3 regions of the Virgibacillus alimentarius genome follow, and region 1 is predicted to be linked to each of the others. Evidence: riboswitches for the same ligand, from Rfam matches in the RefSeq annotation. Region 1 holds a riboswitch; each other region holds the start of a gene.
The links. A riboswitch is a leader RNA that binds a small molecule or an ion and turns the genes downstream of it on or off. The one in region 1 is predicted to bind preQ1.
Positions count from the first base shown of each region.

Region 2: it holds a riboswitch for preQ1, as region 1 does, so the genes downstream of both, queC (7-cyano-7-deazaguanine synthase QueC) here and J2Z81_RS07355 (QueT transporter family protein) in region 1, are expected to answer to the same signal.
Region 3: it holds a riboswitch for preQ1, as region 1 does, so the genes downstream of both, queF (preQ(1) synthase) here and J2Z81_RS07355 (QueT transporter family protein) in region 1, are expected to answer to the same signal.

Region 1 is NZ_JAGIKX010000010.1:9,630-20,559, forward strand. Features, by position in the region: gene J2Z81_RS07330 (ABC transporter substrate-binding protein) at 21-1,322, opposite strand; gene J2Z81_RS07335 (calcium/sodium antiporter) at 1,594-2,547, opposite strand; gene htpX (zinc metalloprotease HtpX) at 2,652-3,554, opposite strand; gene J2Z81_RS07345 (LemA family protein) at 3,567-4,115, opposite strand; gene J2Z81_RS07350 (DUF3891 family protein) at 4,290-5,054, shown strand; PreQ1 riboswitch class I at 5,159-5,203, shown strand; gene J2Z81_RS07355 (QueT transporter family protein) at 5,210-5,695, shown strand; gene J2Z81_RS07360 (polysaccharide deacetylase family protein) at 5,796-6,524, opposite strand; gene J2Z81_RS07365 (serpin family protein) at 6,738-7,982, shown strand; gene J2Z81_RS07370 (DUF3298 and DUF4163 domain-containing protein) at 8,149-8,766, shown strand; gene J2Z81_RS07375 (lysophospholipid acyltransferase family protein) at 8,819-9,412, opposite strand; gene J2Z81_RS07380 (catalase) at 9,695-10,930, shown strand, end outside.
Region 2 is NZ_JAGIKX010000033.1:334-11,263, reverse strand. Features, by position in the region: gene J2Z81_RS13255 (nicotinate phosphoribosyltransferase) at 1-436, opposite strand, end outside; gene J2Z81_RS13250 (hydroxymethylglutaryl-CoA synthase) at 530-1,702, opposite strand; gene J2Z81_RS13245 (MerR family transcriptional regulator) at 1,855-2,523, opposite strand; gene J2Z81_RS13240 (heavy metal-associated domain-containing protein) at 2,723-2,929, opposite strand; gene J2Z81_RS13235 (MerR family transcriptional regulator) at 3,030-3,779, opposite strand; gene J2Z81_RS13230 (hypothetical protein) at 3,797-4,462, opposite strand; gene J2Z81_RS13225 (ZIP family metal transporter) at 4,661-5,476, opposite strand; gene J2Z81_RS13220 (hypothetical protein) at 5,524-5,889, opposite strand; gene J2Z81_RS13215 (EndoU domain-containing protein) at 5,893-6,450, opposite strand; gene J2Z81_RS13210 (hypothetical protein) at 6,570-6,722, opposite strand; gene J2Z81_RS13205 (SLAP domain-containing protein) at 6,872-7,246, shown strand; gene queE (7-carboxy-7-deazaguanine synthase QueE) at 7,475-8,197, opposite strand; gene J2Z81_RS13195 (6-pyruvoyl trahydropterin synthase family protein) at 8,197-8,631, opposite strand; gene queC (7-cyano-7-deazaguanine synthase QueC) at 8,628-9,293, opposite strand; PreQ1 riboswitch class I at 9,396-9,442, opposite strand; gene J2Z81_RS13185 (hypothetical protein) at 9,513-10,145, opposite strand; gene J2Z81_RS13180 (superoxide dismutase) at 10,361-10,930, opposite strand, start outside.
Region 3 is NZ_JAGIKX010000003.1:50,774-61,703, forward strand. Features, by position in the region: gene rfbB (dTDP-glucose 4,6-dehydratase) at 1-113, opposite strand, end outside; gene rfbA (glucose-1-phosphate thymidylyltransferase RfbA) at 106-1,038, opposite strand; gene J2Z81_RS03465 (chromate transporter) at 1,286-1,843, shown strand; gene J2Z81_RS03470 (chromate transporter) at 1,840-2,367, shown strand; gene argC (N-acetyl-gamma-glutamyl-phosphate reductase) at 2,618-3,655, shown strand; gene argJ (bifunctional glutamate N-acetyltransferase/amino-acid acetyltransferase ArgJ) at 3,714-4,940, shown strand; gene argB (acetylglutamate kinase) at 4,954-5,733, shown strand; gene J2Z81_RS03490 (acetylornithine transaminase) at 5,730-6,884, shown strand; gene argF (ornithine carbamoyltransferase) at 6,941-7,909, shown strand; PreQ1 riboswitch class I at 8,001-8,047, shown strand; gene queF (preQ(1) synthase) at 8,115-8,612, shown strand; gene ilvD (dihydroxy-acid dehydratase) at 8,789-10,477, shown strand; gene J2Z81_RS03510 (GntR family transcriptional regulator) at 10,590-10,930, shown strand, end outside.

The DNA.
Region 1 (10,930 bases):
ATGGCAAAGTAAACCCTATATCATTGTTGAAGCATTCCATTTGCTTTTTCAGCTGCAGTATCTAATGCTTCTTGAGGGTCTAAATCTTCATCAAGCAGTGTTCTTAAAATCTCATCTTGAAGTGTCATCGAAATCTCTGGATACGCTTCTTCCATTGGCCGTGCGTGACCATATTCCAATTGATCGACTGCCACTTTAAATTGAGGCATTTCTTTATATAATTCTTTCATTTCTTCAGATTCTACCGCTGATAAACGGCTTGGTAGATACCCCGTATATTTACTTGCAAAAATCGTCTGTTCTTTTGCAGTCATCCATTTAATAAATTCCCAAGCAGCGTTCTGCTTTTCTTTATCCAACCCAGCTGTCATAACCATATTCGCACCACCTGTTGGAACAGCATGCGTTTCATTGGATGGCATGAATGCTGTATTTAACGCAAAGTCATTATCCTCTGCAAGTGTAAGCATGTAAGAGAGGTCTGCAGTGGATGAAAAGATCATAGCCGCACGTTCGTTAGCAAAGTCCTGCTTGGCAATATCTCCCGCTTCATCTCCTTCAGGAACTTTAACATATTCTTTGTCTTCAATTTTTTTCCAAAATTCAAGCGCTTCTACACCAGCATCCCCATTGAATTCTACTTCCGTTCCGTCATCCGAAATCATTTGTCCGCCACTTTGTGCGACAAATGCTTCATAAAACCAAATCCCAGCCGGCATACTCATACCAACATGCTCTCCTTCTTTTGTAAGCTTTTTTAAGTACGTTTCAAATTCTTCCCACGTTTTCGGTCCTTCAGGGTCTAATCCAGCCTCTTTTAGCATTGTCGTATTCATATAAAGAATTGGTGTACTCCGTAAATAAGGTAAACCATATAATTCATCATCCACATAAGAGTTCCCCATAAGTCCTGGGATAAAATCACCGAGATTTATATCGTCATTCTCAACAAATGGAGTTAAATTTTCTGTCATTCCTGATTTTGCAAATACACCAATTGATGCGATTTCATTTAACGTTACTTCAGGAGCATTTCCCGCTGCGAATGCTGCCTGTGTTTTCGCATGAAGATCTTCATATGTACCTTGGTATTCCGCAGTCACATGAATTTCATCCTGAGATTCATTAAACATTTCAGTTAGTTTTTCATTGTTTTCTCCAATTTTATCTCCCCACGCGTACCAATATGTAATTTCTACTTTGTCTCCACTTGCTTTGGCTGTCTTATCACTTGAGGAATTTTTTTCGTCTTTATTAGACTGACATGCAACGGACATAAAGATAATAAATGTTACAACCATCGCGAATAGTATTTTTCTCAATGATCATTCCTCCATTTTTAGTATTAGAAAAATCTCCTTCATCAATGCTTTGACACATCTTTATTAAACTGCCTCACCTCCAACATAACCATTTAAATCCAGTATTGCCTCTCTTTAATAACTAGCTTATCAACTGACTATTAAGGTAGTATTAAGATGCCATAAATAAAATGTAAAGATTATGAAAATAGAAAAATATCTATCCCTTCTAATATTGAAAATTAAAAAGCGGCTGTGTATCTCAGGACGGAACCTGGGATACAGCCGCTTTTTAATTGCGTAAAATAATATATACGATATATATAAGGTAGCCAAAAACAAGGAGCATTCCTTCTATTTTCCCAATTTTATAATTCGTTCTTGAAAAAATAAGTAGTAATACGGTCAGAAAAATCAGTACAAGTAGATCTATAAACACCTTCCCATCAACCACCAACGGGGATATAACAGATGCTGAACCTAATACAAATAGAATGTTAAAGATATTACTTCCAACGATATTACCTAAAGCTATCTCACTTTGCTTTTTCAGCGCAGCAGCAATAGATGTGACTAGTTCAGGAAGTGAAGTTCCTATAGCTATAATCGTTAAACCAACTAGTGTTTCACTCATTCCAAGGGAATAGGCAATCTTTGTACCATTTCTAACAACCATTTCCCCGCCCAAAATAATACCAGCTAGTCCCAATACAGCGAATAAGATACTCTTTCCCCACTTTACACTATCCGGTATTTTTCTATCGTCTGCTTTTTGTCTGTTCTTCATTGCAACCTCAAAGACGTAATAAATAAAAATACTTAAAAACAATAAAAATATGAGACCATCACTACGGGTTAATGCGTTATTATCAAATCCTTGTAATATCATATCACTACTAAGAACAAGTAATACAACACTGGCTAAAAGTGTAAACGGAATTTCCTTTTTTGTAGTCTCACTTTCGACTTTTAAAGGATATATAAATGCCGCAATGCCAACAACAAGCGTAATATTAAAAATACTGCTTCCAATAACATTCCCCAATGAAACGCCGGCATTTCCTTTTAGCGCTGCAATAATACTTACAGTTGCCTCCGGTGAACTTGTCCCGAATGCAACAATTGTCAATCCAATTAACACTGGAGATATCCGGAGTAATGTTGCAATATTCGATGAACCATCAACAAATAAATCTGCACCTTTAATTAGCAATACAAACCCAATTAATAAGAAAATATAAGCCATAAATAATTGTCCTTTTCTAATTAGTATCCTATTAATTTAATCATACCCTCTTTATTGTAATACATTCATTGTATCAAAAAGAGACCTACATAAAATGCGGATATCTACATACTTTCCAAACGCTTAATACGATCATCTGTTGATGGATGTGTTGCCCAAAGGCTGCTGCTTTTTCTCCTAGTTTTGCGCCGTTTGCCTCCAAATGGACTGACAATGTACATGGATGCAGTTGCCTCTTTTGCGTCTTTTACATCTTTAGGTACACCACTAATTTTCTTTAAAGCACGAATCAAACCAACAGGATTACGTGTGAATTCAACTGCTGTAGCGTCTGCTAAGTATTCTCGATTCCTTGAAACAGCCAGCTTGACAAATTGAGCCGCAATAGGAGCTAAAATAACAAAAATGAGTGCTACTAGTATGAGAATCGGATTCGCTTTCCGATTTCCACCACCACGGCGTCCTCCGCCAAATAACATAGCACGCGAACCAATATTTGCGATAAGTATAATAACCCCTACTAATGCTACACAAATGGTCATCAACCTTATATCGTAGTTACGAATATGTGCAAGCTCGTGAGCAACAACACCCGATAATTCTTCACGGTTTAGTTTTTCCAATAAACCAGTCGTAAATGCCACCGATCCTTTTTCCGGCTTTATCCCGGTTGCAAAAGCATTCGGTACTGGGTCACTTACAATATAAACTTTTGGCATCGGGATGCGAGCAGCGATCGACAATTCCTCTACAATATCAAACAACTCCGGATGATCGCCTTTCTTGATTTCTTTTGCACCAGACATGTTGAGAACTTGAGAACTGGCAGTCATATAAGTGACTGGAATATAAATTGCAAGCACAATAAGAGTAATGATGATTCCAGTAATCGAGTCGTTATTTACCAAATAGCCGATCGCCCACCCTAAAGCAAGTACAAGTAAACTAAATAAAGCAACGAGAAAAATTGTTTTACGTTTATTCTGTAAAATTTGTTTATAAAGCATAACGATCCCCCATTAAAAATTCACAGTAGGTGCTTCGCGCTCTTCTTCTGGAATCGTCAACTGTTCTTCCTTTTTAAAGCCAAATATACCTGCGATTAAATTACTTGGAAAAGATTCACGTTTTATATTATATTCAGCTACGGTTTTGTTATAAAGCTGACGGGAATAAGCAACTTTATTTTCTGTTGAAGTTAGTTCCTCCTGGAGTTTTAAAAAGTTTTGATTTGCTTTAAGGTCGGGATATGACTCCTTTAAAGCAAAGATGGACTTTAATGCTCCCTGAATCTGATTATCTGCTTCTATACGCTCTTGTGGTGATCCTTGAACGAGCTGATTACGCGCCTGAATCACATTCTCTAATGTTTCTCTCTCATGTTCAGCGTAGCCTTTTACTGTATTGACCAAATTAGGAATAAGATCATACCGCCGTTTTAATTGAACATCGATCTGACTCCATGATTCCTTAACCCAATTACGATATTTAACAAAACTGTTATAACTTGAAATACCGTAAATTACGATAATCGCAACAATAACAGCGATTATAATCGTAATGATCATAATAGCTTCACCCTCTCGTAAATTATTACTATATCTTAGTCATTATACCATCTGATCATTAACTGTAAATAAACAGCACAAGCGAACTTCCCTTTTATTTGTATGCCCCGTTCAATTGAATTATCATGAGTTTATAACCGATACGAAACAGTTCTTTGAAAGGATGATTTATTCATGATTGTTAGAGAGCACCCTAATCATTTCATTATGATTGAACAAGATAACCATGCCCAGCTTTCTGGTGAAATGATAGCAAACTGGAATGACTCTCTTTTCATTGATACGAAGTTTAAAAAAACGGTTGAATTTGCCATCTTTCATCATGATTGCGGCTGGAAATCATTCGATAAACAACCATTTTGGAACGATGAAAAAATGGCCCCTTTTACCTTTACTAATTTCCCGATTCTTCCTAAAACTGTACTTTATAAGCATGGGATTGATGAGGTTGAAAAAGAAGATGAATACGCAGCTCTCCTATGTAGTATGCATTACATGCGATTTTTATTAAATCGTAGAACCCAGGAAGCAAAGATTTTTGTACAAAAGGAAAAAGAACGCAGAAACCGAATTATCCGCTCCTTATCAACATTTGATAGCTACTTATTTGATTTTCACTATGGCCTTCTTCAGCTTTGTGATAATTTATCTTTATATATTTGTTTAAATGAACCTGGTACCTCAAAAGAAGAGGAACATTTCTTTTACCGAGATGGTATTCCGCTCTCCACTTCCTTACACGGCTTTCAACAGGATAAACTAAAAACCGAGTGGGTGGACAAAGATACCGTTACAATAAATGAATTTCCTTTTGCTAGTAAGCTTACACTTACGTTAAAGCAAAAAGTAATCTCTAAAAAATTAATAGCAAATAAAGGGTTGGACAAGAGCTATCAAGATGCACCATATGAACATGTAAAGATTCGCCTCGTTCCTTAGGTTAGTATACTGACGCTCGCATCATCATGACATCGTTCGCTTTTTCCAGCAAAATCCCTATTGTCTTTTATTCAAAAAAAGGTATAATAAAATAGTTTTTAAATATCACCGTGGTTCGAAACCATCCCACGTAAAAAAACTAGGGGGAAATATTTATGAATGTTAAAACACTTGTTAACAATGGACTGTTGGCAGCACTTTATATAGCAGTTTCTGTGCTGGTACAGCCATTTGGATTTACGAATATACAATTTCGCCTGTCTGAGTTGTTCAACCATCTCATTGTATTCAATAAAAAGTATTTCTTAGGAATCACATTAGGTGTGTTCTTAGCTAATCTCTTCCTCTCTCCACTTGGTATCTATGATTTGATATTCGGGGTAGGACAATCTGTTATTTCACTGCTCATGACCATGGGAGTTGGAAGATTCATTGAAAGTATATGGGTGCGCATGATTGCAAACACAATCATTTTTTCATTTAATATGTTTATCATCGCAATTATGCTGAATTTAGCTTTAGGGTTACCGTTTCTGATTACTTGGCTGACTACTGCAATTGGCGAATTTGTAGTAATGGCTCTAGGAATACCTATTATTTATGCACTTCATAAACGAATGCATTTTGATAAATTAGTATAAGCATTGATCCTTTTAAAGGCATCTCTTTATTCATGATGAGATGTCCTTCTTACATATTGATTAACGATGAAAGAAATTAGTTTGATCTATATTTGGGCAATCATGACCAAAGCTCTGGTACCGTAACAAATTCATAACCTTTCTTTTTTAGATATGGAATAATCTGATCTAGTGCTTCAGCTGTTCCTGATAGATCTTGTGACCAATGCCCTGCACTATGCATCAAAATAATCGCACCAGGATGAACATAATTAAGTATATTTTGTTTTATTTTTTCTGGAGTCAAACTTTTCCAGTCCTCTGAATCAATCGACCAGCCTATGCCACGATAACCCATTTCCCCTAGTTTCTCTACCAGATCTTCATTCATTGCACCATAAGGAGCACGGAATAAGTCTGTTACATTGTTCGTTAACTCCTTCAATTCCTTTTCGTTTTTTTCTATTTCCCATGCCAAATTTTGTTTACCAGTTTTTGTCAGGTCCGGATGCCAATATGTATGATTCCCAATGATATGGCCTTCTCGGTCTATTCTTTTTACCATCTCCGGATACTTATGAACGCGAGTACCTAGTAGAAAAAAGGTCGCCTTGACATTATGTTTCTTTAATACTTCTAAGACTTGCGGTGTAAAACGCTGATCGGGCCCATCATCAAAAGTTAATGCAATCACCTTTTTATCCGTCTTTCCTTTATAAAGCATAATATCTGGATACTTCGTCTGCAAAGGGTACATGGAAGCTTGAACTGGTATATGAAAATGAACCGCCATGCTGAAAATGATGATAACAATCACAAACTGTATTTTACTGCATCTTTGTAATAACATGAATACCCCACTCTTTCGTCATTTCTTTTAGGTGCTCCATATACCCCTTACTTTAACACTATAGGAAGAGGAATATTCATGGACACGATCTCTATTTTACTATTCCTAAAGTCACTTAAATGGTTGAGTTATCAATATCTTTTCTCAAATTAAAATATTATGAATTATGTTAGAATAGTATTAAAATAAACTGGTATTAGGGAAGGAGTGCGCATGAAGAGATTAGCCGTTTTATTTTCATTAGGAATACTCTTTATGACAATGGTAGGTTGTAGTACGGAAAAAGAATCCAGTCAGCATAAACCTGGAAATACGGATGACATACAATTCAATCAAGAAGACTACAAAGAAATTATACCTTCTAATAATGAATTGGGGTTTAACTTATTCTCAGAACTCAAGACAGACGAGTATTTGAATACTTTCATCTCACCAACAAGCTTATTCCTGTCATTATCCATGCTCTATAATGGAGCACATGGTGTTACGCAAAAAGAAATAGCAGAGGTATTAGGGGTGGAGGATACCGAAGTTCAAAAGTTAAACGAAGCAAATGCATCATTGATGTCCATCATGGATAAGAAATCCAATCATGTAAAACTGTTCTTAGCTAATGCTATGTGGCTTAATGAAGACTTTCAATTCCAAGAGGATTTTGTACATCCAATCAAAAGTTATTTTCATGCTGAAGCGAATGCGATTGACATACATGATACTAAATCTGCAGATAAAATAAATAATTGGGTAAAAAATGCTACAAATGACAAAATTGAACAAATTGCAGATAAACCATTAAATCCTGATTTAATATCTATCCTTACAAACGCGATTTACTTTAAAGGGAGCTGGACATATCCATTTGATCAAAAACAGACAAAGGATGGAACGTTTCATCTTAGCGAAAAATCAAAAAAAGATGTATCATTCATGAAACTAACAGAAGACCTCGAGTATCTGAATGATAAAGAATTTCAAGCAGTGTCTCTCCCATACGGTGAAGAGGAAATGAGCATGAAGGTGTTTCTTCCAAAAAAGAACAGCAGTTTAAAAGAATTCGAAGAAATGTTATCAAGTAAAAATTGGAAGGTGTGGAATTCGGAATTTCAAACAAAAAAAGGGACAATTATTCTTCCTAAGTTTCAGATTGACTATGAAACCTCATTGAATAAAACATTGCAGCAACTAGGTATGGAATCAGCATTTAATAAAGACGCCAATTTTAGCCGAATGATCCAGGGAAATGATCCCGTATGGATTGGCCAAGTGAAACAAAAAACATATATTGACGTCAATGAAGAAGGGACAGAAGCATCTGCAGCAACATCTACAGAAATGGAAACAACATCAGCACCCGTTAATAAACCATTCCAGATGAAAGTAAACCGACCATTCTTCATCGCCATCACCGATGATGAAACGGGAGCCATCTTATTCATAGGCAGTATTTATCAACCATAGCGGGGCTGTTTTTCAGTCCCGCCTATGTATTTTATTGCTTTTTCTCTTCCAAGTGCTGAGCTAATATCACCGTAATATTGTTTTCCAAGCGACCCTCGTAAAATATAAGGGACATTTCCCCAATCGTTACATATAATACTACAAACTGATGTAAAGGATGATGAAAATGTCCATTCAAACACTTCCTGTCTCCATTCAAACAATGGTCATAAAACGGCCGGGAACTACGATTTACTATCCTCAAGTATATGGTTTGCAAGAGATGCATGTACAACAATACATTAATCAAACGATTTATCAACTGGTACGTGCATTAATACAATATCAATATCAGCAACAAGGTACTAACACATTCGCTGACATGATTGGTACATTCGAAATTAAAACGAATGAGCGTAATCTACTTAGTTTAACCCTAACAAACTATGCAATGGCTGACCATCATGCACATGGACTCACGCTGATGAAATCCCTAACATTCGATATTCAAACAGGGGAAAATTATACGCTTCAAGACCTATTTAAGCCTAACAGTAATTATATCCATGTCCTTTCTAAGCATGTCGAGCATCAAATACAGGAAAGGGACATACAACTTTTAAATGGGTTTTCTAGTATTTCACCTGACCAGGACTTCTATATTGCTGACAAGACGCTTGTTCTCTATTTCCAGCTTTATGAAATTACCCCATACTATGTAGGCCTTCCAATGTTCCCTATTTCCATTTATACATTGCAACACATTATCCCCGAAAATGGACTGCTAGAACGGATGATAAATTAAAGGGACTGTCCCTCACCACTTTCGCACTTTAGTAAAGTGGGGGACTGTCCCCTTATTTATTCTTTAATTCATTTTGTAATTCTTTTAGCGTATCGTTGAGGTCCTTCATCATCACTTCCATTCCTTCTTTTTTTGGCATGTCTTCAGGTAAATATATTGGATCACCGTATATAATTTTTGGCTTAAACCGCTTAAATAAGTCCTTAAAATTATTGGGTCCATGATAGGCCACTGGGATAATCGGAACCTTAGAACTCGCCGCAATTGTAACAGCTCCTCTTTTTAACGGCACCTCTTCACTTGTTCTAGTTCCGCTTGGAAAAATACCGACAACTTTGTTCTCTTTTAATAACTTTTTTGGAACTTTTATCGTACTTGGACCGGGATTTTCACGATCTACTGGAAAGGCATTTAAGTTTCTCATGAGCCATTTTAGAAAAGGGGTCTGAAATAATTCCTTTTTTGCCATATAATGGATTTGAATAGGCAAAATCGAAATACCGAGCCAAAGTATGTCTACCCAACCTGTATGTGTACACGCTATAACAGACCCACCTGAACGTGGCATTTTATCTTTATTATAAATTTTTAACCGTCCAAATAAACTAAGTATGATTTTTAAGGCATGTGCTGAAAAAGAATACATTTGTTAAACTCCTTTGCAAAACTGCGTGTTGATATTCTACACCTATTTTAACACAAAGTTATATTACCTGGTACTAATATTTAAGGAAATCACCTTTCCCTGATTCAATGTTGTCAAACATAAATACGTTCGCGTTTTCATGTTTGCTTTTTTATTTTTCTTGTCCTCTTTTATGTAACTATAATTTAACCTCCCAGGAATAATTAATTCCCCTTAGGAAAACGTAATCATATAAATTATAAACAACAAAACATAACTATGTAAGAAAAGGATGGTTATCCAGTGAATGAAGATAAATCAAAAAACTTAAAAGCTCATGACCAAAACGATAGTGATCAGACGCTAACAACTAGACAAGGTCATCCGGTTACCAACAATCAAAACATAAGAACCGTTGGAAATCGTGGACCTGCAACATTAGAGAATTATGATTTCATTGAAAAAATGAGTCACTTTGACAGAGAAAAGATACCAGAACGTATTGTCCATGCACGCGGTGCTGGTGCACACGGTTATTTTGAAACATATGGAACAGTTGGTGATGAACCAGTATCAAAATATACACGAGCAAAAGTTTTTCAGGAAAAGGGAAAACAAACTCCTGTGTTTGTACGATTTTCAACAGTTGTTAATGGGAAGCACTCGCCGGAAACAGTTCGGGATCCCAGAGGGTTTGCAATAAAATTTTATACGGAAGATGGAATTTGGGACTTGGTCGGAAACAATATAAAGATCTTTTTTATTCGAGATGCCATGAAGTTTCCTGATATGATCCATGCGTTTAGACCTGATCCAGTCACGAATATACAGGATAGCGAGCGTTTTTTTGATTTTTGTGCAAACTCACCTGAATCCTTTCATATGGTTACATTTATCTATTCTCCGTGGGGTATCCCTGCAAACTACCGGATGATGCAAGGGTCAGGTGTTAATACGTATAGGTGGATAAATGACAAAGGAGAAGCAGTTCTCGTTAAATACCACTGGGAACCCAAACAAGAAATTAAAAACTTAACGGTAAAAGAGGCAAATGAGATTCAAGCTACGAACTTCAGTCATGCTACACAAGATTTATATGAGGCAATTGAACACGGTGACTATCCAGAGTGGGAACTTTTTGTACAAATTATGAGTGATGATGCACATCCTGAACTGGATTTTGATCCCTTAGATGATACAAAGTTATGGCCTAATGATCAATTTCCTTGGTTGCCTGTTGGTAAATTAGTGTTAAATAAGAATCCAGAAAATTACTTTACAGAAGTAGAACAATCCGCATTTGGTACTGGCGTTCTTGTTGATGGACTTGACTTTTCTGATGATAAAATGTTACAGGGAAGGACTTTCTCTTACTCAGATACACAACGCTACAGATTAGGTGCAAACTATTTACAAATTCCAATTAATGCTGCGAAAAAACATGTTGCAACAAACCAAGAGGGAGGCAGTTCACGATATGAGAATGATAAGGGTCCAAAGCAAAATCCACACATCAATTATGAACCATCCATATTAGGT
Region 2 (10,930 bases), on a different contig from region 1:
TTCTGCAAGCCTTTGTTGCAATCAACGTCTGATAATTAACGATATTAAGCAATGCCGTTTCTATTAATTGTGCTTCAGCAAGAGGTGCTTCCACACGGAGAATTGGCTCATTTCCAAAAACAATTTCCCCTTCACGTACGGATTTAATATTACCAGTAAAACGTACCGTCTTCAGATAGTCAATAAAATCATCAGCATAACCAAGTTCTTCCTTTAAATAAATTAAATCCGATTTGCTGAAGCGGAAGTGATGAATAAAATCAATAATTTTCTCAAGCCCTGCAAAAACACCAATTCCATTGTCAAATGGCAGCTTTCTAAAATACAAATCAAATACAGCTCTTCGCTTATGAACATTGTCTTCCCAATATGTTTCCGCCATATTAATTTGGTATAGGTCCGTATGTAATGCTAAACTATCGTCTGTGTAGGACATGAATGAAACCCCCAAAAATTGTTATCGTATCCATTTTACCCTCTTAAAGAAAAACCCTTAGAAAGCAGAAAAATCTAAGGGAATAAATCTCTTCTATTTCGTTTTATGAATATATTGCCGCATATGGTCTTTCATACCAGCCAAACAAATTTTAGCGGGATCTTGATCGGTATCAAGCTCAATGGACGTGCCATCTTTAGGCAACGTTTCAGCGAAAATTTGTTCATATTCAGAAACGGATACTTCCGTTCTTGCTGAAAATAATTCCGTATGTTGTCTCGTATTTAAATAATTTCGGTAATTCGGCTGCAATATACCGGTAAAGAATTCTCCTACAGCACCTGACCCGTAGCTGAATAAACCAATTCTTGAGCCGGCAGCTAAATCTTCTTTTTGTTCTAAGAGAGAAAGTAGCGCCAGATATAACGAACCAGTGTAAATATTTCCGATATTTCTGCTATACTGCGTACTGATTTTATAGTTTGAAAGTAATCGCTCTTGCGTTTCTTCTGCCGTTTCATCCAATACCGTTTTTAATGCCTTATAACCCATTTTTGTATATGGTAAATGATAACAAATTGCCTCAAAATCCTGAAGCGCTAGACCACTTTTTTCTTTATATTTCCCCCATATTTTTGAAAAAAATGAAATGTATTGTTCATTCGAGAGCTTTCCGTCTACAAGTGCCATTTCCGAATAAACTGGCCGCCAAAAGTCCATAACATCAGCGGTTAAATAAGCACTATGTTCTTCAAGTTTCATAATCTTTGGTTCTGCGCTAATGACCATGGCGATAGCTCCAGCACCTTGTGTCGCTTCACCTGAAGTTTTTAATCCGTATCTGGCAATATCAGCTCCCAGCACCAATACTTTGCTGCTCGGATTTAATGCAATATGTCCTTTTGCCATTTGGATGGCTGCCGTTGCACCGTAACATGCCTGTTTCACTTCTACTGTTCGTGCCCAAGGGTTCATTCCAAGCAAATGATGGATGTAGACACCGGCAGACTTTGAGTGATCAACCCCTGTCTCTGTGCCAAAAATGACAAAATCGATCTTTTCCTTATCTGCCTCAGTCAAAATATCAAGCGCTGCATTGGCTGCTAATGTCACCGTATCTTGAGTAATTGGTGCAACTGCCATTTTCTCTTGTCCAATCCCAATTGTAAATTTTTCTGGCTCTACCTCTCTTGAGACAGCTAATTTGTTCATATCTACATATAAATGAGGTGCATAGAAGCCAATTTTATCTATTCCAATATCCAATGTCCTGCTCCTTTGCTTTCAGTTATTCTAACAAGTGATAATTTTCACAAGTAAACTTTTATATGATTAAACATTCTAATGATAATATAATTTAATAGGAAAAACAATCATTTGTGAAAAATTAGCGAACAGTGCCTGGCACTGTTCGCTTTTTAATCGTGTTCAAGCTCAAATTCCCGTTTTAAATATGTTTCAAAACGTTCATCAACATATTCTTTTATAAATTGATCACGTTTGTCTATGTCTTCTGCTTTCCGGAATAAACCAACGCGTTTCTTTCGTTGCTCCATTGGCTGCCTCTGCCAAAGAGCCATCGCTTCTTTTTCCAGAATTCTATTAACCTTACGTTCAATCATAATTTGGTTGAAACGATCGATCCGTTTCTCTTTTGGTTGGTCAAGCTGCTTTATTTCTTCACTTTTTACATTTTGATTTTCTAGTATATTCCTTATATAATCCAACTGTTCTTGGAGTTGCTTTAATAGTTGCTTATTAAACTCATTTTGCTGCTGTCTAAATTCCTCAAAATTCATAGGAGAATCGAGGTTTCTAGGCCGACTCATTGTATCTTCTTGATTGTCATCTACTGTAAATGCATATTCATTGGACAAAATACTTTTAATTTCCGTTGTTTCATAATCTTTTCCATAAAGATATGCGATTCGCTGCAGAATTTCAATCGTTTCAGGATGATACTTTTTTCCTCTGCCTCTTTGTTCCCAGCGGAAATGTTCTTCAAAGTTGTTTAAATATCTTCTAGTAGTAGTTTCTGGAATTTCAGTCCGTTTACTTAACTGACTTACCGAAAACCATTCCTCCACGAACACCTCTCCTTTCATTCAACCACCATTCAACCGCCATTCATTGACACCCTTATTTTAACATGAATGAGTCTATGTGTCTTGCAAATTTTGTAATTTTTTGTAGATGATGGCCAAAGCAAAGACCTTTATATTTTCTTTTTGTTTCCAAAAAGGTCCCCGTTCTTTTTTTGTTCATGTTCATTTCGGATCTTTAAATTCAAATGCTTCTGCTTTTTCCAGGTCCACTATTGTCGCCTCTCCTACTAGCAATTTTTGAAGCTCCGAAGTTTACTTTAGCTTCTTGAATTCCAGGCAATTCTTTTACATTTTCCTCGAATATTTTCGCGCAATTCGCATAATCAAGTCCTTGTATACGATAGTTCTTAACTTTACTTTCGGCTAATTGTTCTACTTGACTCGTCATTCTTATTCAACTCCTTATTGTGGGTCACTGCAGTATCTTTTATGTCGATTTAAAACAACCAAAAAAGAATTGGCTCGGGTCCAATTCTTTTTTCACTTGATCAATCATGCTGTTTTCTATTTAAAAATATTTCTGAGGCAATTTCCATGAATTCTAAAACATCTGACTCAATAGGATAGAAGCCTACCTTTTGTGATTTTTCAGGTGATTTCCTAACTTCCCACAGCTTCTTAAGAAAAGCATCGTTATCCCCAAAAGTTTCTTTTTGTTTTTCATGTATGCGCCTAATGATACGTTGTACTTCAGGTGCTTGAGCCCCTTTTGACATATGCTGTTTTAATTGCCCTAACAAAGAAACCCATTCAAGTGTATCCGGATCCCCGCTATTAACATTTGGCAGAAGATCTAATAATTCTTTTTCATCTTCATTAAATAATTGATTTCTAAATTCCATTCGCTGATCCATATTACGCTTATATAACTCTATTAGTTTTTGCATATCGATTAAGTTAATATCTCCATCCATTGTCAGATTGTTCATTAAGCCTTTAATGGTTGACTCAATTTCTTCCAGTTTATCCTTTTCTTTTTGAATATAGGTTAATTGATTTTGCAGACAGCTAACCCAATCCCACTGATGATCAAAGAGCATATTTTTAATTTCCTGCAGACTGAATCCTAATGTCTTTAAAAATTGGATCTCCTGGAGTTTGGCAAGTTCCTTTTTACCGTACAGTCTATGTCCGCCCTCTGTTTTACCTGCCGGGTGCAATAGGCCAATTTGGTCATAATAACGTAATGTTCTTACTGTTATGCCAGTCTGTTTTGTCACTTCCTTTATCGAAATCAAATCATCCACCTCCACTACTATGCACTCGGATTTTTCTTATCCTTTTCAGGAAAAATGGTATAGTACCAAGCATTGATTGTATCAGCTGCGAAGACAATTCCCCATATTACGCTAATTGGATAAATTACCTCTTTCTGATACGGACCATTTTCCGGTACGCCATCCATTTCCTCCATCCAAGACCAGTCTGATAAAACTTCTACTAGTGAACGGGAATGATCTCCGAAATATACCCAAAAAAAGGAATGAACCACAACAAATACAAATGTATGAACATACCAGCCTAGCCTATATTTACGAGCGATAAAACGTGGATCATTTTCACGCCTCATAATGCGACGATCTTTTTCTGTAAGTAATTCCACTCCTTTCCACTTTCCAATTTTTTGCTTCATAAATCGGTCCAGTTTTTTAAAGTCGGAAATACCAAACGTGCAGGCATATAATATGAAGATTGTTATAATAATCTGGAATGTTTCAATCTCTCCTGTTTTTTTATATACCACAAATGCCAAGACACCCTCCAGCATTGTCCCGGCAATAAATATAAATAAAAACAACATACCCAAAGCTTGTCGCCTAAAAGCATAACGTATCACTAAAAATAAGATGAGTGAAAGCCATGAAAAAATTTCAAGACTAATAAATATCTCCCACTGATACGGAATAATCACATCGGCCATATGCAATGTCTCCCCTGCGTATTTTTTCTTATGGACATCGAATGATATTTTCTAGTCCAAAACGGAAATGTAATATCAGTATACAAGATGACGTTACGTCAGTTTCAATCCTTTATTTGAAAAGAATATCACTAAATTTTCAACAAATTATTCAAAACTATAACATTCCTGTATAGGAGAATCGTACGTAACAGGTAACTATCCAAGTGCTACATCAAGAATCATCATAACCGTAAAACCGATCATCACGCTTATCGACGCAAGGTCCTTATTCCCTTCTTCTTGTGAACCCGGAATAACTTCTTCAACTACAACAAAAATCATTGCACCTGCTGCAAAGCTCAATGCATAAGGTAACAGAGGTTGAATAAAAGTTACAGCTAATGCTCCTATAACCCCCGCGAAAGGTTCAACCATACCGGAAGCCTGTCCATACATAAAGCTTTTTTCACGCGACATCCCTCCGCGCCGAAGTGGCATTGAAACAGCAAGACCCTCGGGAAAATTCTGAATGCCTATACCAATCGCAAGCGCAATGGCACCCGAAAGTGATGCAGTTGGTAAATCAACGGCAACCGCCCCGAAGGCAACCCCAACCGCAAGACCTTCGGGAATATTATGTAATGTAATGGCTAAAACGAGTAAGGTACTGCGCTTCTTTTGATCTGCGTGAATTCCTTCTGCCTGATCCATCGAAGAAGTTGGATGGAGATGCGGGAGTACTTTATCAGCAATCCACAGGAAAATACCCCCAAGCATAAAACCAATCGAGACGGGAATCCATCCAGGGACACTTCTCCCTTCTGCCATATCAAGAGCCGGTGAAAGCAAAGACCAGAAACTCGCAGCGATCATGACGCCACCAGCAAAGCCTAACATACTATCCATAAATCGCTGGTTAAACCCTTTTGTTGTAAACACCAAAGCAGCACCTAAGGCTGTCATCCCCCATGTAAACAATGTTGCAATCAATGCTTGCAAGATTGGGTGGAATTCTAAAAAATGAGAAATCATATTTGTCACTCCTTCTGTTCAGTATACCAATTCATCTTTTTAAACGCTCATCTATTTGACCTCTTCCATTCATCCAATTTTTCAATCCACACCCTAATTAACGCTCGTAGCTTTTTTGTCTCCATCTCGTAGGGTGGATATGTCTCGACATCAGCATCATCTTCAAACAAATCGTAAATTACCGTTGTATCAGCCTTAATAATAAGTCCACATCTATTTCCGCCAGACTCCACGCATTCTGTTACACCTGTTAACACACGCTCAATAGCTTCTAGGACACTATCATCAACAAGACGAGCGTCAGCCATGAGAAACTCACCGACAATTTTCATTTCAGGTTGATCAAATTCGATCGTTAATATTTTCTTTTCTTGTGAGCCATTTTTCAATGTAATTTCCCGAAATTGATACATAAACTATCCTCCTTCATAAACCGGAAATGCAGATATGATTTTCTCTTTCTGATCCAGGTACATGCTGATTTCCATCCCCTCCGATGTTAGCCCTGCATATGTATTCCCGTTTATCCATGTTTTAGCCTCATATGCTTCATTAATCGCATCGACGACTTGCTGAGCATTCCATTCTTTCGGGAAAAAAGTAGATTTTCCACCATTTGATGTTTTCGAAACTCCATTCACCTCAATTTCCGCCTCATAAACACCGGATGCATTTGGTTTCGTTTCCGTACCCTGAACAATATTTCCTTTCTTTGTAGGAAATCCATCATAATGAAAACCAACCGCCTGGTTCCTTTGATTAACTTCCCCTTCAAATATATGTTCAAGCGCTCCGTCTTTGAAGTATTTTGTATCAAATAAGTCGGAAATAGATGTAATCGATGAGTCAGAAGTAGTGTTCTCTAATTCATTACTACCGTCACCGTTTTCTAGAATGCCCTCTACCGTACAGCCGAATAAAAGAAAGGTACTAAAAATCAAAATGATTATACTTTTCCATTTAGCAAACATCATTTTTCACGTCCTCATAAAAATCTTGTATTATCAATATAGTCAATTTGACGATGATGTCAATATCGGATAAAAAATAATCCCTTACATGCCTATTAGCAAGAAGAGATTATCTTTTAATTTTATCCTCTTTTTCTTTTGTTTTTCTTATTTTCTAAATTAAGAAACTCACTATCTTCTGCAAACTCTGCATCATTTCTGCCAATCTTATTGTTTTTATTCTTATTATTTTGCCGTCCTTTATCTTTGTTACGATTTTTATTTTGCTCTGACATGTCTACGTCCTCCTGTCCTATTTCTTCACGTATAGGTTGTCCAAATTCAAATAAAATAATCGCGTTATTCTTTCGTTTCATGTATCCTAACATTAATGGCAATTTACTTTCCATCATGATCAAAAATATCTAAAATGGCAGGGATCCTTATGCAAAAACTAACTTTTCACCCAGCATGGGAGAAGACATTATCTGTAAAAGATAAAGAGCAAATCGAACAATCCTTTCATCATACACGCTTTTCCAGCTGCAGTATTCACTTCACACCTTTATGGGAAGCAATCAATCATAAAGGAGAACTGCTAGTCACGGTAATCATTCATAACTCGACTGATAGACCAGTTCTTTTTCATCACCAACAATTCATTTACGAAAAAAATAGAACAGTCATCGCATCATCCAATTTCTCACTTCCTTCACAAGTGCAAAAGGAAACAAGCATGCCTTGGACATTCATTTTTCCATCTGGCACATTTACAGACGCCTCCGAAATAAAAGGTGGTGAAATAACTATGAAAGAATAGACAAGTTCATTTGTTTTTATCACTAAAAAAGATCAATCCCGCTTTCAATTCATGATCAAGATGTAAAACTCCGTATGAATAATAAGGAAGTATCCGTTTGCCCGGATTCATGAAGATGACTTTTTTAAGTATCAAAAATAATGACATCTATAATTTTAATTTATAACAAAAAAAGAATCGGACATTGGTATCCAATTCTTTTCCTTGTGTGTATCGCTTGTCTTTTTTTCAAACGCCTCGCTTATTCCCCCATAAATACGTATGTAACTGTGGCAACACACGAACATCTTTGAATACTTCATCTTCCATTACAAGATCAACCAGCTGTTCATATTTTTTCAGTAAATGAGTGATCAGTTGTTCATCATTTGTTTGCTCAATGTGTTCATTTCCAACCTGAAGGAAAAGTGCTGCATCAGGATAGCGTTGATGGACATCTTTCGCATAGTTAAAATCCGCATGATCAAAGATGACAATTTTCAAGCTATACATCCCTTGCTGTTTTTTATTTAATGCATCAATAATAAAGTCCAGTTTTTCAAAGTCTGTTTTCATTCCTGAACTTGGCGGTTTCGGTGAAATTGTCAAATCATCAATTTGCGTAAACCAATCCTGCCACTTACTTCCTTGGGTTTCTAGAGCTACTTGTATTTGCGTATCGTGCAGGATATCAACTAATTCACCCAGTTGACGCAACAAGGCCGGGTTCCCGCCAGAAATTGTAACATGATTGAATTTGTTTCCGCCCTTAGCTTTTAAAGCATCAAAAATTTCTTCTGGTTCCATCATTTGTATCAAATCTTTTTCTGAACCGTCCCAAGTAAATTTCGAATCACACCAGGAACACCCATAATCACAGCCTGCCGTCCGGACGAACATTGTTTTTCTTCCAATAACCATTCCTTCGCCTTGAATGGTTGGACCGAATATTTCAAGTACTGGTATCTTCATTATTTTTTTGCCTCCTTAGGACGGTAAACACAATAACTTGTAGGTGTCTCCCTAAGGAAAACTTGTAGGCACACAGGTTGATTCAAAAGTGTATTTAAATAATCCTGAACAATTTCATACGTAACACGTGCAATCACTTCGGTAGTCGGAAATGCTGTTGCATGGATATCTGAAAAGGCTGAATCCTTATTCATTACGCCATGATCAAATCGTTTCTGGATCAATTCCTTGATTGTTCTAAAATTAACAAGAAAACCAGTATGATCCAGTTCATCCCCAGCAATGGTAATATTGGCGTAATACGTGTGTCCATGCATATATTGACAGATGCCTGCATCTTCATGGGGAACATAGTGAGCCGCGGAAAAATGAAAATCCTTATTTAATTCATATGCATACGAATGTGCAGTGACTGGATAGATCTGTTGCATCATTTAGCACTCACTCCTGCTCGTTTTTCCTCATATTGCTTCAAACCTTTTTGCCTTAATTTGCATGATGGACATTCTCCACATCCGCTGCCTTTTAGTCCGTTATAACAAGTTAATGTATTTTCTTTGATATACTCAAAAGCATATAATTGATCACTAAGCTCCCAAACCTCAGCTTTGTCCAGCCACATTAATGGGGTATGAATAACAAACGAATCATCCATGGATAAATTTAATGTGACATTCAATGATTTCATAAACGCATCCCGACAATCCGGATATCCGCTAAAATCCGTCTCGCTGACACCAGTAATTAAATGTTTAGCGTTGATTTGCTTTGCTAGTACCCCAGCAAATGAAAGAAACAACAGGTTTCTCCCTGGGACAAACGTCGATGGCAGTTCACCCTCATCTTCTGTAATGTCTAAATCATTCCTTGTAAGGGCGTTTGGTGCCAGCTGATTAAGTAAAGACATATCCAGTTCATGCTGAGGAACATCAAGTTCCTTGCAAATCTCCCTGGCACAGTCAAGTTCAGCAATATGCCGCTGCCCGTACCGGAACGTCACCGCTTCCACATGATCAAACTTTTCCAGTGCCCAGAACAGGCAAGTTGTACTATCTTGGCCACCACTGAAAACAACCACTGCTTTTTTATTGTCCATTTTCATTCTCCTCTCCTTTTTAACAATGAAAAAAGAAAAGGCCGCCACCATTATTTCCATCAAAAAATAAAAAAACAACACCAAGGAAGTTGTGCTGTTTCTGTCTCCTTAGTTTTTTATAGAGGGATGGAATTGCGAACCTCTCCTGCACAATGCAGTATTCTTTTTTGATTGTACATTAAGTGTACCATAGATAAATGGGAATCAAAGATAATTAAACTAAAAAATGTTTTCCCGCTTATGAAAGATGTACTCCGCTAAAGAATCAGCTGTAAAATGCTCTTTGACTCCCCGTTTTTCAAGAAAATAGTCAATAATCTCATTCTTTTTCAATCCAATTTCACCTAACCCTTCAGCAACCGTAGCTAAATAAGCTGCAGAAGGCTTCGTAAAGATTGCTGCATCTACTGGAAAATTAGCGGTAAATGTAAACATCGGAAAGCCATCTTCATCACCAAGATAAAATATCGTACCATACCATCCATCTGTGATTGTAACGGCACCTTTTTTCTTGATTGTCTTAAAGTCAATTTCCAGTCCAGGCTTCTTATTCTCCTGGGCAACGACTTCAGAGAACTGTTCTCTCGTGATAAGATACTTCCTTCCTATTGTTCGTGCTGTCTCCATAAAGTCATGTCCCATAAAAGCAACCCCTCCTTTTCCCCATTTACTCTGCTCTTTCGCAAAATATAATGGGTAAGGGAGCTCCACCATCGCATTTCTTCTCGGTGGTGTTTTATCCGTGCACCCACGTTCCTTTTTATCGGCACCGCGGGGAGTAGATCCATTAATATAACATAGAAATCGGTCTTCGCAAATATTAGACCCGTAACTAACGTACCATACCTCCATCTTTTTAACTCCTCTCCTCAACAAATTCACTTCCATCGTAACATAAATATCGTATTAATTTTGTTAAGAAATTATAACCGAAATCTGAAATTTTAAATGATTTTAAAATCAAAGGGATCGTACGCGAAAAGGGTCTTCCGGCTACCACCCCGGAAGACCTAACATGGCTTTAATTTAAATTACCTGAAATACCTTACTTATGTTCTTCAACTTCCTTACTTTAATGCATCATTATACAATGCATTCACCTTATCCCAATTTATTGTATTCCACCAATTTGTGACAAATTCAGGTCTGCGATTTTGGTACTTCAAATAATACGCATGTTCCCAAACGTCGATCACAAGCAGTGGCTCTTTATTAAAAGCAAGAGGTGTATCCTGGTTCGGTGTGCTCATTACGGATAATTCCTTCGTATCATTATCCATCACTAACCATCCATACCCACTGCCAAATCGGGATATAGCAGCTTTTGATAGCTCATCTTGAAAATTATCAAAAGTCTTAAAGTTCTTCTCAATTGCACTTTTTATATCCGCAGTCGGATCCCCGCCACCATTTGGTGCCATCACTTCCCAAAATAAACTGTGACTATAATGGCCGCCACCATTATTTCGAACTGCCGTTTGAATATCACTTGGCAATTCATTCAAATTCGTTAATAAGTATTCTAGTGATTGATCTTGAAATTCTGTATAACCTTCTAAAGCTTTATTGAGATTTTTAACATATGTTGCATGATGTGCACCATGATGTAATTCTAATGTACGTGCATCAACATACGG
Region 3 (10,930 bases), on a different contig from region 1:
TCTAAGTTGAGCAGGTGATAATTAGGGTATTTTTTAACGAAGTATGTGATGAAATTGGCGCCAATAAATCCAGCCCCTCCTGTAATTAAGATTGTTTGTTTGTGTTTATTCATTTTCCACCAATCCTAACACAGGGTCACGATCAATGGACTCCCAGTATTGCTGGTTATGTTTTCGATTAGCAATCTCCATAAGATACTTGCCATAGTCATTTTTTTCCATTGACTTCCCCTTTTTGTACAATGCTTCTTTGCTGATATATCTTAAATAAAAAGCAATTTCTTCCAGACAAGCTAGTTTAAAACCTTGTCGGTCTTGAATGTTTTTGATAAATTCAGAGGCCTCAAACAACGATTCATGTGTACCGGCGTCCATCCAAGCAAAGCCTCGACCAAGTAGTTGTACGTCCAACTGTCCTTTTTTTAAGTATTCCCTGTTCACATCAGTAATTTCCAGTTCCCCTCGTGCAGAAAATGTGAGTTTTCTGGCTATTTTTGCTGCATGATGATCATAAATATATAAACCGGTAACTGCAAAGTCTGATTTCGGTTCTTCCGGTTTTTCCTCTAAAGAGAGTACTTTCTGATTTTGGTCAAACTCCACAACACCAAATCTCTTTGGATCTTTAACACGATACCCGAAAATTGTTGCATGTTCATGATTTTTAATTGCCCTGCGAAATAGGTTTGTAAAACCTTGGCCATAAAAGATGTTGTCACCCAGAATAAGAGTTACATCATCTTTTCCAATAAATTTTTCACCTATTATTAAAGCTTCTGGAATACCATTTGGCTCGATCTGATGTTCATAGGTTAAGGAAATACCTAGTGCAGATCCGTCTCCCAGTAAAGCTTTAAATCGTTCTTGATCATCCTTTGTACTAATGATCATAATATCTTTAATTCCGCCTAACATTAAAATGGATATTGGATAATAAATCATTGGTTTATCATATACTGCGAGCAGGTGTTTATTAATACCATCCGTGCTCGGTGATAGTCGGGTTCCGCTACCTCCAGCAAGTATAATCCCTTTCATGAACCTCAAGCCTCCATTTGTTCATATTTAAAACATATGGTTATTCTATTTTATTGCCTGAATTGGAAAAAATAAACTTACAATTGTATTGCAAATATATTTCAGTATTCACATTATTTATCAGAATTGAGATAAAATTGTAATAACAAACTAGAACAATCGGATAATGGAAAAGTCAAAATATTCATGTTAGGATTAGAAAATCAGATAGAACATGCAAGATGTTTTAAAAAGGAACGTGATTTTCATGAAACAAAAGGACATATTTATTGCCTTTTTCAGAGCAGGAATGCTTGGATATGGGGGAGGTCTGTCAGCTATTCCTTTGATGCATAGAGAAGTTGTAACGATCTATAAATGGATGGATGACGAAGAATTTTCGGATATTTTGGCGTTGGCAAATACTCTCCCAGGACCGATTAATACGAAACTGTCAGGATATATTGGATGGCGACTGTCAGGTTTTAAGGGTTTATTATGTGCGATAGCTGCTACAGTGCTTCCGACGGTTGTTTTAATGATTTTATTACTTACCGTTTTAAACGCTTATAAAGATAAGCCATGGGTGCAAGGGATGTCCAAAGGAGTTATACCGATTGCAGGGGTGATGATCGGTGTTTTAGCTTGGGACTTCATTAAAAAATCGAAACAATCGATGGGGTGGTTGGCAACTATTGTTATCGCGGGAATCAGTTTGATCGTGATGCAATTTTTTGGAATTCATCCAGCTCTAATGATCATAGCGTTAGTAGCAGCTGCATTGTTATCCAAAGAGGAAAAAGATGAGCAGGTGAGGGGAAAATGATTTACTGGAAGATATTTTTGGCGAATTTTATCGCAAACTTACTCGGGTATGGTGGAGGACCAGCAACTATACCTCTCTTGGAACATGAAGTAGTTGACCGCTATAGTTGGTACACAACGGGCGAGTACAGTGAAATGGTGGCGCTTGGAAATGGATTGCCAGGACCGATTGCGACGAAATTAGCTGGTTATATCGGTTATGACCAAGGTGGACTTTTAGGTGCTGCAATTGGGCTGTTTGCATCTGTAGCACCATCGCTTATCATGATGATTGCCCTGTTAGGTTTACTGTTAAAATTTAAAGAATCAAAAAAAGTGAAAAGGCTAACTCAATTTGTACGTCCAACCATTGCAGTATTGTTAGGGGTGATGACTTATCATTTCTTTTTTGATTCTTATGTAAGTACAGGGATAATGCATACAGCTATTATTGGTGTTTTAGGTTTGATTTTTCTTGAGAAATTACATATTAGTCCTGTTTATGTTGTGCTTGGTGCATTAGTATATGGAGCAGTTTTTCTATAAAATGTTTTGCCCACTTCGTACGAGGATTTCCTCGTATTTTTTTTATATGAAAAATCATTTTGTACAATGCAAATCGAAAGTATATTTATGCATTATCTATACATTCGGTGTGGTAAGCGGTAAGAGGTTTGATTTGTTATTACACCTATTAACAGGTGAAAAATAATTTTAAAAATTTATAATTATGCCCTTGAATTTATTTTTATACAGTTTATAATAAATACTAACAAAAATTTTAGGAGTGGATTTCATGAAAGTAGCAATCATAGGTTCGACTGGTTACGGTGGGGTTGAATTAATTCGAATCTTACAACAACACCCAGCTGTATCTCTTTATACAAACCACTCTTCAAGCCAGGACGGAAGTTTGCTAACAGAAGGCTATCCGCATCTTCAATCGATTATTGATCAGCCGCTCCAAGCTATTGACACAAAAAAAATAGCAAGTGAAGCTGATCTGGTTTTTACAGCTACACCCTCCGGAATTTCTGCAAAGCTCGTACCAGAATTACTGAAAGAGGGTTTAAAAGTAATTGATTTATCTGGAGATTACCGCCTAAAAAATTCAAAAGACTATGAACAGTGGTATAACAAAGAGGCTGGAGATGAACATTGGCTTCACGAAGCGGTATATGGATTAACAGAATGGCTTGAAACAGACTTAAAAGATGCTAAATTAGTTGCAAATCCTGGTTGTTATCCAACTGCGGCATTATTAGGACTTGCGCCATTAATAAAAGATAGATTAATAGATGAAAAGACGATTATTATTGATGCGAAAACAGGAGTAACCGGTGCTGGGAAAAATCCTTCTCCAATGACGCATTTCTCAGAGATGAACGATAACTTGAAAATATATAAAGTCAATAAACATCAGCACATTCCTGAAATAGAACAAGTGCTGACCAGTTGGGACGCAGCTGTTGGGGCGATAACATTCAGTACGCATTTACTTCCGATGACAAGAGGCATTATGACGACAATGTATGCAAATGCAACCGAAGAAGTGAATATAGATCAGCTGCATAATTTGTATAAAGAAAGTTATAAAGACGATTATTTTGTCAGAATTAGAGAAAAGGGAATATTCCCAAGTACAAAAGAAGTATACGGGTCAAATTTTTGTGATATTTCAATTGCCTATGACGAGCGAACAAATCGGATTATGATCGTCTCCGTTATTGATAATCTGATGAAAGGTGCTTCAGGGCAAGCGGTACAAAATATGAATAAGATGCTTGGAATGGAAGAAACAATGGGACTTGAGTTTGTTCCTGTCTTTCCTTGACCACAGATAACCATAGATGTGAAGAAATACTGGCTTAAAAAAGAAGGGAGAATGAATGATGGTGATTGTTGAGGAAAAAATGAAAAAAATTGAAAATGGATCGATTATAACACCGAAGGGCTTTCAGGCAGCAGGTCTGCATTCTGGTGTAAAACGTAAACGAAATGATTTAGGGCTGATTTATTGTGAGAATCCAGCGAATGCTGCTGCTGTTTATACACTAAATGTCATACAAGCTGCTCCCTTAAAAATAACGAAAGAAAGCCTGTCGGAAGCTGGTAAGATTCAAGCGCTAATTGCAAATAGCGGGAATGCAAACGCATGTACAGGAAAACAAGGTGAGCAAGATGCACGTATGATGAGACAGGTTACGGCAGAAAAATTAAATTTGCCAGAACATTACGTGGCAGTTGCTTCAACAGGCATTATCGGGCTAGATATGCCAATGAACAAGATAATCCCTGGTATTAAACAACTTCACCTTGAAGATACAGACAGAAGTGCAGAGGATTTTAATGAATCTATTTTAACTACTGATCTATGTACTAAATCAACATGCTATCAAGCAAAGATAAATGGTAAAACAGTTACAATGGCAGGTTCTGCAAAAGGATCTGGTATGATTGAGCCAAATATGGGAACGATGCTTGCCTTTATTACAACAGATGCGGTAATTGAGCCGCCTATGCTCGATTTGGCTTTAAAGAAGGTTACGAACCAAACGTTTAATTGCATTACGATTGATGGGGATACATCGACAAATGATATGGTGCTCGTTATGACAAGTGAATTGGCAAAAAACGAAACACTCACTCCAGAGCATGAAGACTGGGACGTATTTCTGGAACTATTAAACAAGACATGTGAAGACCTATCAAAAATGATTGCTCGTGATGGGGAAGGTGCTACAAAGTTAATAGAAGTAGAAGTTAACGGAGCATCTGATAATGAGCAAGCAGGGAAGGTTGCAAAGTCTGTTGTTGGCTCATCATTGGTGAAAACAGCAGTATGTGGTGCAGACGCGAACTGGGGACGAATTATAGCTGCCATTGGTTATAGTGATGCGGTTATCAATCCAGATACAATTGATACATTTATCGGATCGATCCAGTTGTTAAAAGATAGTCAACCAGTGCCTTTTTCGGAAAATGAAGCAACAAACTATTTAAAAGAAGATACTGTGACAATAGTAATCGATTTAAAAGTAGGTAATGGAACGGGGAAAGCTTGGGGTTGTGACTTAACTTATGATTATGTACGTATTAACGCTAGTTATCGATCGTGAGGGGGTGTAAGCGGTGCAGGATGTAATTGTGCTTAAATGTGGCGGAAGTATTATCAATGTTTTGTCTACTGAATTTTTTGCCAATATTTTAACTTTACAGCAAGCAGGTTACAAGCCGGTTATCGTTCATGGCGGGGGTCCAGCAATAAAAGAAATGCTGGATACGTTAAAAATTGAAACGGAATTTATCGACGGTCTCCGAAAAACGACAGAACCAGTTATGGATGTTGCCGAGATGGTACTTAATGGATCAGTGAATAATGAATTGCTACGTAAATTTAATCAAGCTGGGATACAAGCAATTGGGTTATCTGGTTCGGATGCAATGACCCTGACAGCAGTTTCCAAAAATATAGAGCGCTACGGATTGGTAGGAGAAATAACAGATGTCAATGTACCGTTACTTCATCATTTAATAGCTGCTAGTATTGTGCCTGTCATTGCTCCGATAGCCCTCGGTGAGAATGGAACAAGATACAATGTGAATGCTGATACCGTAGCAGGTGCAGTTGCTGAAGCTTTATCGGCAGAACAGTTAATTTTTGTTACCGATGTACCTGGAATACTTAAGGAAGGTAAATTACTTGAAGAAATATCAGAGCAGGAAATTAAACACTTAATAGAAACAGGTACAATTTATGGCGGTATGATACCTAAAGTTAAAGCAGCACTCAAAAGTCTAAATGAACAATTGCGTGAAGTAATGATTGTTGATGGGAAGCATTCCGTTATCAAAGCAGACATGAAATTGAAAGGAACGGTTATTACAAAATCGATGGAGGTGGTAAAATGACTGCGTTATTTCCAACATATAAACGATTTGAACTATCGGTATCAGAAGCAAAAGGAACGATTGTAAAAGATACGAGCGGAAAGGAATATCTAGATTTTGGATCGGGGATCGGGGTTTGCAACCTAGGACATCGCCATCCCGATGTACAAAAAGCAGTAGAAACTCAGCTAACTAAATATTGGCATGTTTCGAATCTTTATCACGTGCCGATTCAAGAAAGTGTAGCTGAATTACTCACTACAAGCAGTTCTGGATCATCTGTCTTTTTCTGTAACAGTGGAGCAGAGGCGAATGAAGCAGCCATTAAATTAGCGAGAAAAGCAACAGGTAAGACGAAAGTGATTACATTTCATCAATCATTTCATGGAAGAACATTTGCTACGATGGCCGCTACCGGACAGGAAAAAGTTCATACGGGATTTGGGCCGATGCTTGAGTCGTTTGTATATGTACCGTTTAATGATATCGAAGCAGTACAAAACACCATAGACGGCCAGACAGCAGCAATCATGCTTGAAGTAATTCAGGGAGAAGGCGGCGTCCTTGATGGAAAATTAGAATTTATAAAAGAAATAGAACAGCTTTGTTTAGCAAATAATATTTTACTTATTATTGACGAAGTGCAAACAGGTATTGGAAGAACTGGTAAGCCATTTGCGTATCAGCATTACGGTATTTCGCCAGACATTATTACTTCAGCAAAAGGACTGGCGAATGGACTCCCGGCAGGAGCGATGATCGCTAAAGAGCATCTTTCGAGTTTCTTTGGACCAGGCAGTCATGCGTCCACATTTGGCGGTAATCCGGTTGCGATGGCAGCCGCGGATGCAGTTTTACAGATCGTGTTTCAGATGGACTTTTTAAATGAAGTAAAAGAAAAAGGTATTTATTTAAAAGAGCAATTAAACAAACGGATTGGTACATCCAGCTTTGTATCCGATATACGTGGGAAAGGGCTCATGGTTGGTATTGAATGTAAGGAAGATATTACTGCTCTTATCCCCAGCCTTATTGAAAAAGGATTACTTGTTTTAAATGCTGGGCCATATGTAATCCGTCTACTCCCCCCATTAACAGTAAGCCAGCAGGAAATAGATAAGGCTGTAAATCTTATCGCTGAAAATCTTAAAAAACCAATCACATCCATTTAAATGAATAACAAATCCCCTGAGGAAGGGGAAATCTAAAAAGAGGAAGTGATGACGACATGTTCGTCCCCACTAAAAGCAAAAATATAAAAACTACTTTAGAAGGACAGCATTTTCTAACATTACAAGATTTTACAAAAGAGGAGATTTTATTTCTTTTGGATTATGCACTGGAATTAAAAGAGAAGCAGCGTTCAAAAGGAGCAAATCATTTACTTGAAGGAAAAACATTGGGTATGATTTTCGAAAAATCTTCAACTAGAACACGAGTGTCATTTGAAACAGGAATGTTCCAGCTTGGCGGTCATGCTTTATTTTTAAGCAAAAATGATATACACCTTGGCAAAGGGGAAACCATCGCAGATACAGCAAAGGTATTGTCCCGTTATGTTGATGGCATTATGATTCGTACTTTTGAACATGCACTAATTGAAGAGCTTGCAGAAAATGCATCAATTCCGATTATTAATGGACTGACAGATGATTTTCATCCGTGCCAGGTACTTGCAGATCTTCTTACAATTTATGAGAAAAAAGGGAATTTGGAAGGAAATAAGCTTGCTTTTGTTGGAGATGGACATAATATGGCAAACTCACTCATTATTGGCTGTGCCATGATGGGAATTGATTGTTCACTTGCTGTTCCTAAAGGATACGAAGTAAAAGATGCTATTATGGATAAAGCAAAAATATTGGCCGCGCAAAGTGGGGCGGTAATCGAGCAATCAAATGATCCTAAAAAAGCTGTAGAAAATGCAGATATCATCTATACAGATGTTTGGACGAGTATGGGATGTGAAGATGAGATGGATGATCGAATGCAAGCTTTTGCTAAATACCAGGTTAATCAAGAGCTTGTTCAATATGCAAAAGATGATTATTTATTTCTACATTGTCTTCCGGCTGTACGTGGACAGGAGATGACAACAGATATCATTGATGGTCCAAATTCCGTTGTGTTTGACCAGGCGGAGAATAGATTACATGCACAAAAAGCGGTAATGGCTTCCGTAATGGGTGGGAATTGATCCGAGATCGCGGGATCGGTCTACTAATATGCTTCCCTGATTGACATTTAAATCGATCATTCTTATAATAAATCGAGTATATCCTGCAAAAAGCGGAGAGGTTCTTAGCATTAACCCTCTTAAAAAAACTAAGGACAGCTGTTTGTAAAGCCATGTGCCTTAGGGCCTGGCTTTTTTTAATGGCGGAAAACAGGAGGTATGAAGGATGGTAGATAAAAAAGATGATGGATTAGAAAGGTTAACCCATTTAGGGAGCAAAGGGACAACCTACGTATTTGATTATAATCCGGAGCTATTAGAAACATTTGATAACGATTACCCGGACAGAGAGTATTTTGTCAAAATGAATTTTCCGGAATTTACAACACTTTGTCCGATGACAGGGCAACCGGATTTTGCAACATTATATATAAGTTATATCCCGGACATTAAAATGGTAGAAAGCAAGTCTTTAAAATTATATTTATTCAGCTTCCGAAATTACGGTGGTTTTCATGAAGCGAGTGTCAATATGATTATGAATGATTTAATTAACTTAATGGATCCGCGATATATCGAAGTATGGGGGAAATTCACTCCACGCGGAGGTATTTCAATTGATCCGTACTGTAATTATGGCAAGCCAGGTACAAAGTATGAACAAATGGCAGAGCATCGGATGATGAACCATGATATGTATCCTGAAAAAATAGATAACCGATAACATGGTCAAAGGGGTAGTTTTTTAGCTACTCCTTTATCTATATGTAGCTTTGATTAAAAGGGATAGTTTGCCATATTCCAGCAATTATAAACAAAATTATTGCACTTTTTAAAAGAATCGTTATAATAGAAAAAAGTAAACTTTTATAAAAAGAAAAATATAGGGTGGGAATACAGATGGAAAAAGACTTACGCATCAAAAGTAAAGTGTTTAGTGACGACCCAAAAAGAGCACCCAATCGTGCCATGTTGCGTGCAGTAGGCGTGAACGATGAAGACTTTAAAAAGCCGATGGTTGGTATAGCGAGTACATGGAGTGAAGTGACACCATGTAATATACATATAAATGGTTTAGCTGAAAGTGCTAAAAAAGGAGCACGAGAAGCCGGTGGTGTACCACTCATCTTTAATACGATTACAGTTTCAGACGGGATATCAATGGGAACGGAAGGAATGCGCTACTCCTTGCCAAGCAGAGATGTTATCGCAGACTCCATCGAAACCGTTGTAGGAGCGGAAAATTTAGATGGATTTGTAGCAATTGGCGGATGTGATAAAAATATTCCAGGGTGTTTGATTGCGATTGCCCGAGCAGAAGTTCCTGCTGTTTTTGTATATGGCGGAACAATATCTCCAGGGTTTTCAAATGGCGAGAAACTGGACATTGTATCTGTTTTTGAAGGAGTAGGAAAGCATAATAATGGTGATATTGGTGATGAACAACTCCGTAATATCGAATGTCATGCTTGTCCTGGAGCAGGTTCTTGCGGAGGAATGTACACCGCAAATACGATGGCTTCTGCCGTTGAAGCAATGGGGATGAGTATGCCTGGTAGTTCATCACACCCTGCTGAATCTAAAGATAAAGCAAAAGACTGTGAAGAGGCTGGTAAAGCAGTATACACATTGCTTGAAAAAGGAATTTACCCGAAAGATATTATGACAAAAGAAGCATTTGAAAATGCAATTACTGTAGTAATGGCACTTGGCGGATCGACTAATGCTACATTACATTTACTTGCGATGGCACAATCCATCGGTGTAGATCTGTCTCTTGATGATTTTAATAGAATAAGAGAAAATGTACCACATATAGCTGACTTAAAACCAAGCGGTAAATATGTAATGGAAGATTTACATCGCATCGGCGGTATCCCTGCAGTAATGAAATTACTTTATGAAGCAGGTTACCTGCATGGTGATTGTTTGACTGTTACAGGAAAAACAGTTGCTGAAAATGCGAAGGAAGCTCCTTCTTTAGAAGAAGGTCAAGAGATTATATTACCATTTGACAAAGCATTTCGAAAAAATGGCCCGTTAGTTGTTTTAAAGGGAAATTTGGCTCCAAGCGGTGCAGTTGCAAAAGTTTCCGGGTTGAAAGTTACAAAGCACACAGGACCAGCGCGTGTATTTAACACCGAAGAAGAAGCAACGGAGGCGGTAATTAATAATGAAATCAAAGAGGGCGATGTGCTCGTTATACGTTATGAAGGGCCTAAAGGCGGACCGGGAATGCCGGAAATGTTATCTATTTCTGCTATTTTAGTAGGGAAAGGACTCGGAGAAAAGGTAGCACTATTAACGGATGGCCGATTCTCCGGCGGTACGCATGGACTTGTTGTAGGTCATATCGCGCCAGAAGCGCAGACAGGTGGACCAATCGCATTCCTTAAGGAGGGCGATATGGTAACCATTGATGCGGACGAGCTTCTCATTTCTATGGATATCTCCGAAGAAGAAATAGAACGTCGCAGAAAAAATTGGACTGCACCACCGCTAATGAAAAAAGGTGTGCTGGGTAAATATGCGCATAATGTGTCTTGTTCCTCAAAAGGAGCAATAACAGACTACTTTGACAAAGAATAAGGATATAAAGATAAAGCCCCGAATAATGGATGTTTTCCATTATTCGGGGCTATTCGATCATTCAAGAAATAAGCTAAAAAATTATCATTGACGTTAAGAAAGAGTGAGAGCAATGTCACTAGATCAAAATAGTTCCATTCCACTACATGTACAGTTAAAAGATGTTATTGAGGAAGGTGTAACGAAAGGAGTCTTTTCAGGCCAAATTCCAAGTGAACGCAAATTTATGGAAAAATATGATGTAAGTCGTAGTACAGTTCGGGCAGCGATCAGTCTGTTAGTGCAAGAGGGAATTCTTGAAAAAAGACATGGAAAAGGGACGTTTGTCTCATTAAAACCAATCCATGATTGGCTTGGTAATTTAAGCAGTACAACGGAGACCATCCGGCAAATGGGAATGAGACCTGGGGCTAAGCTTGTAACGCATTATCGAACAGTACCGAGCACCTATAT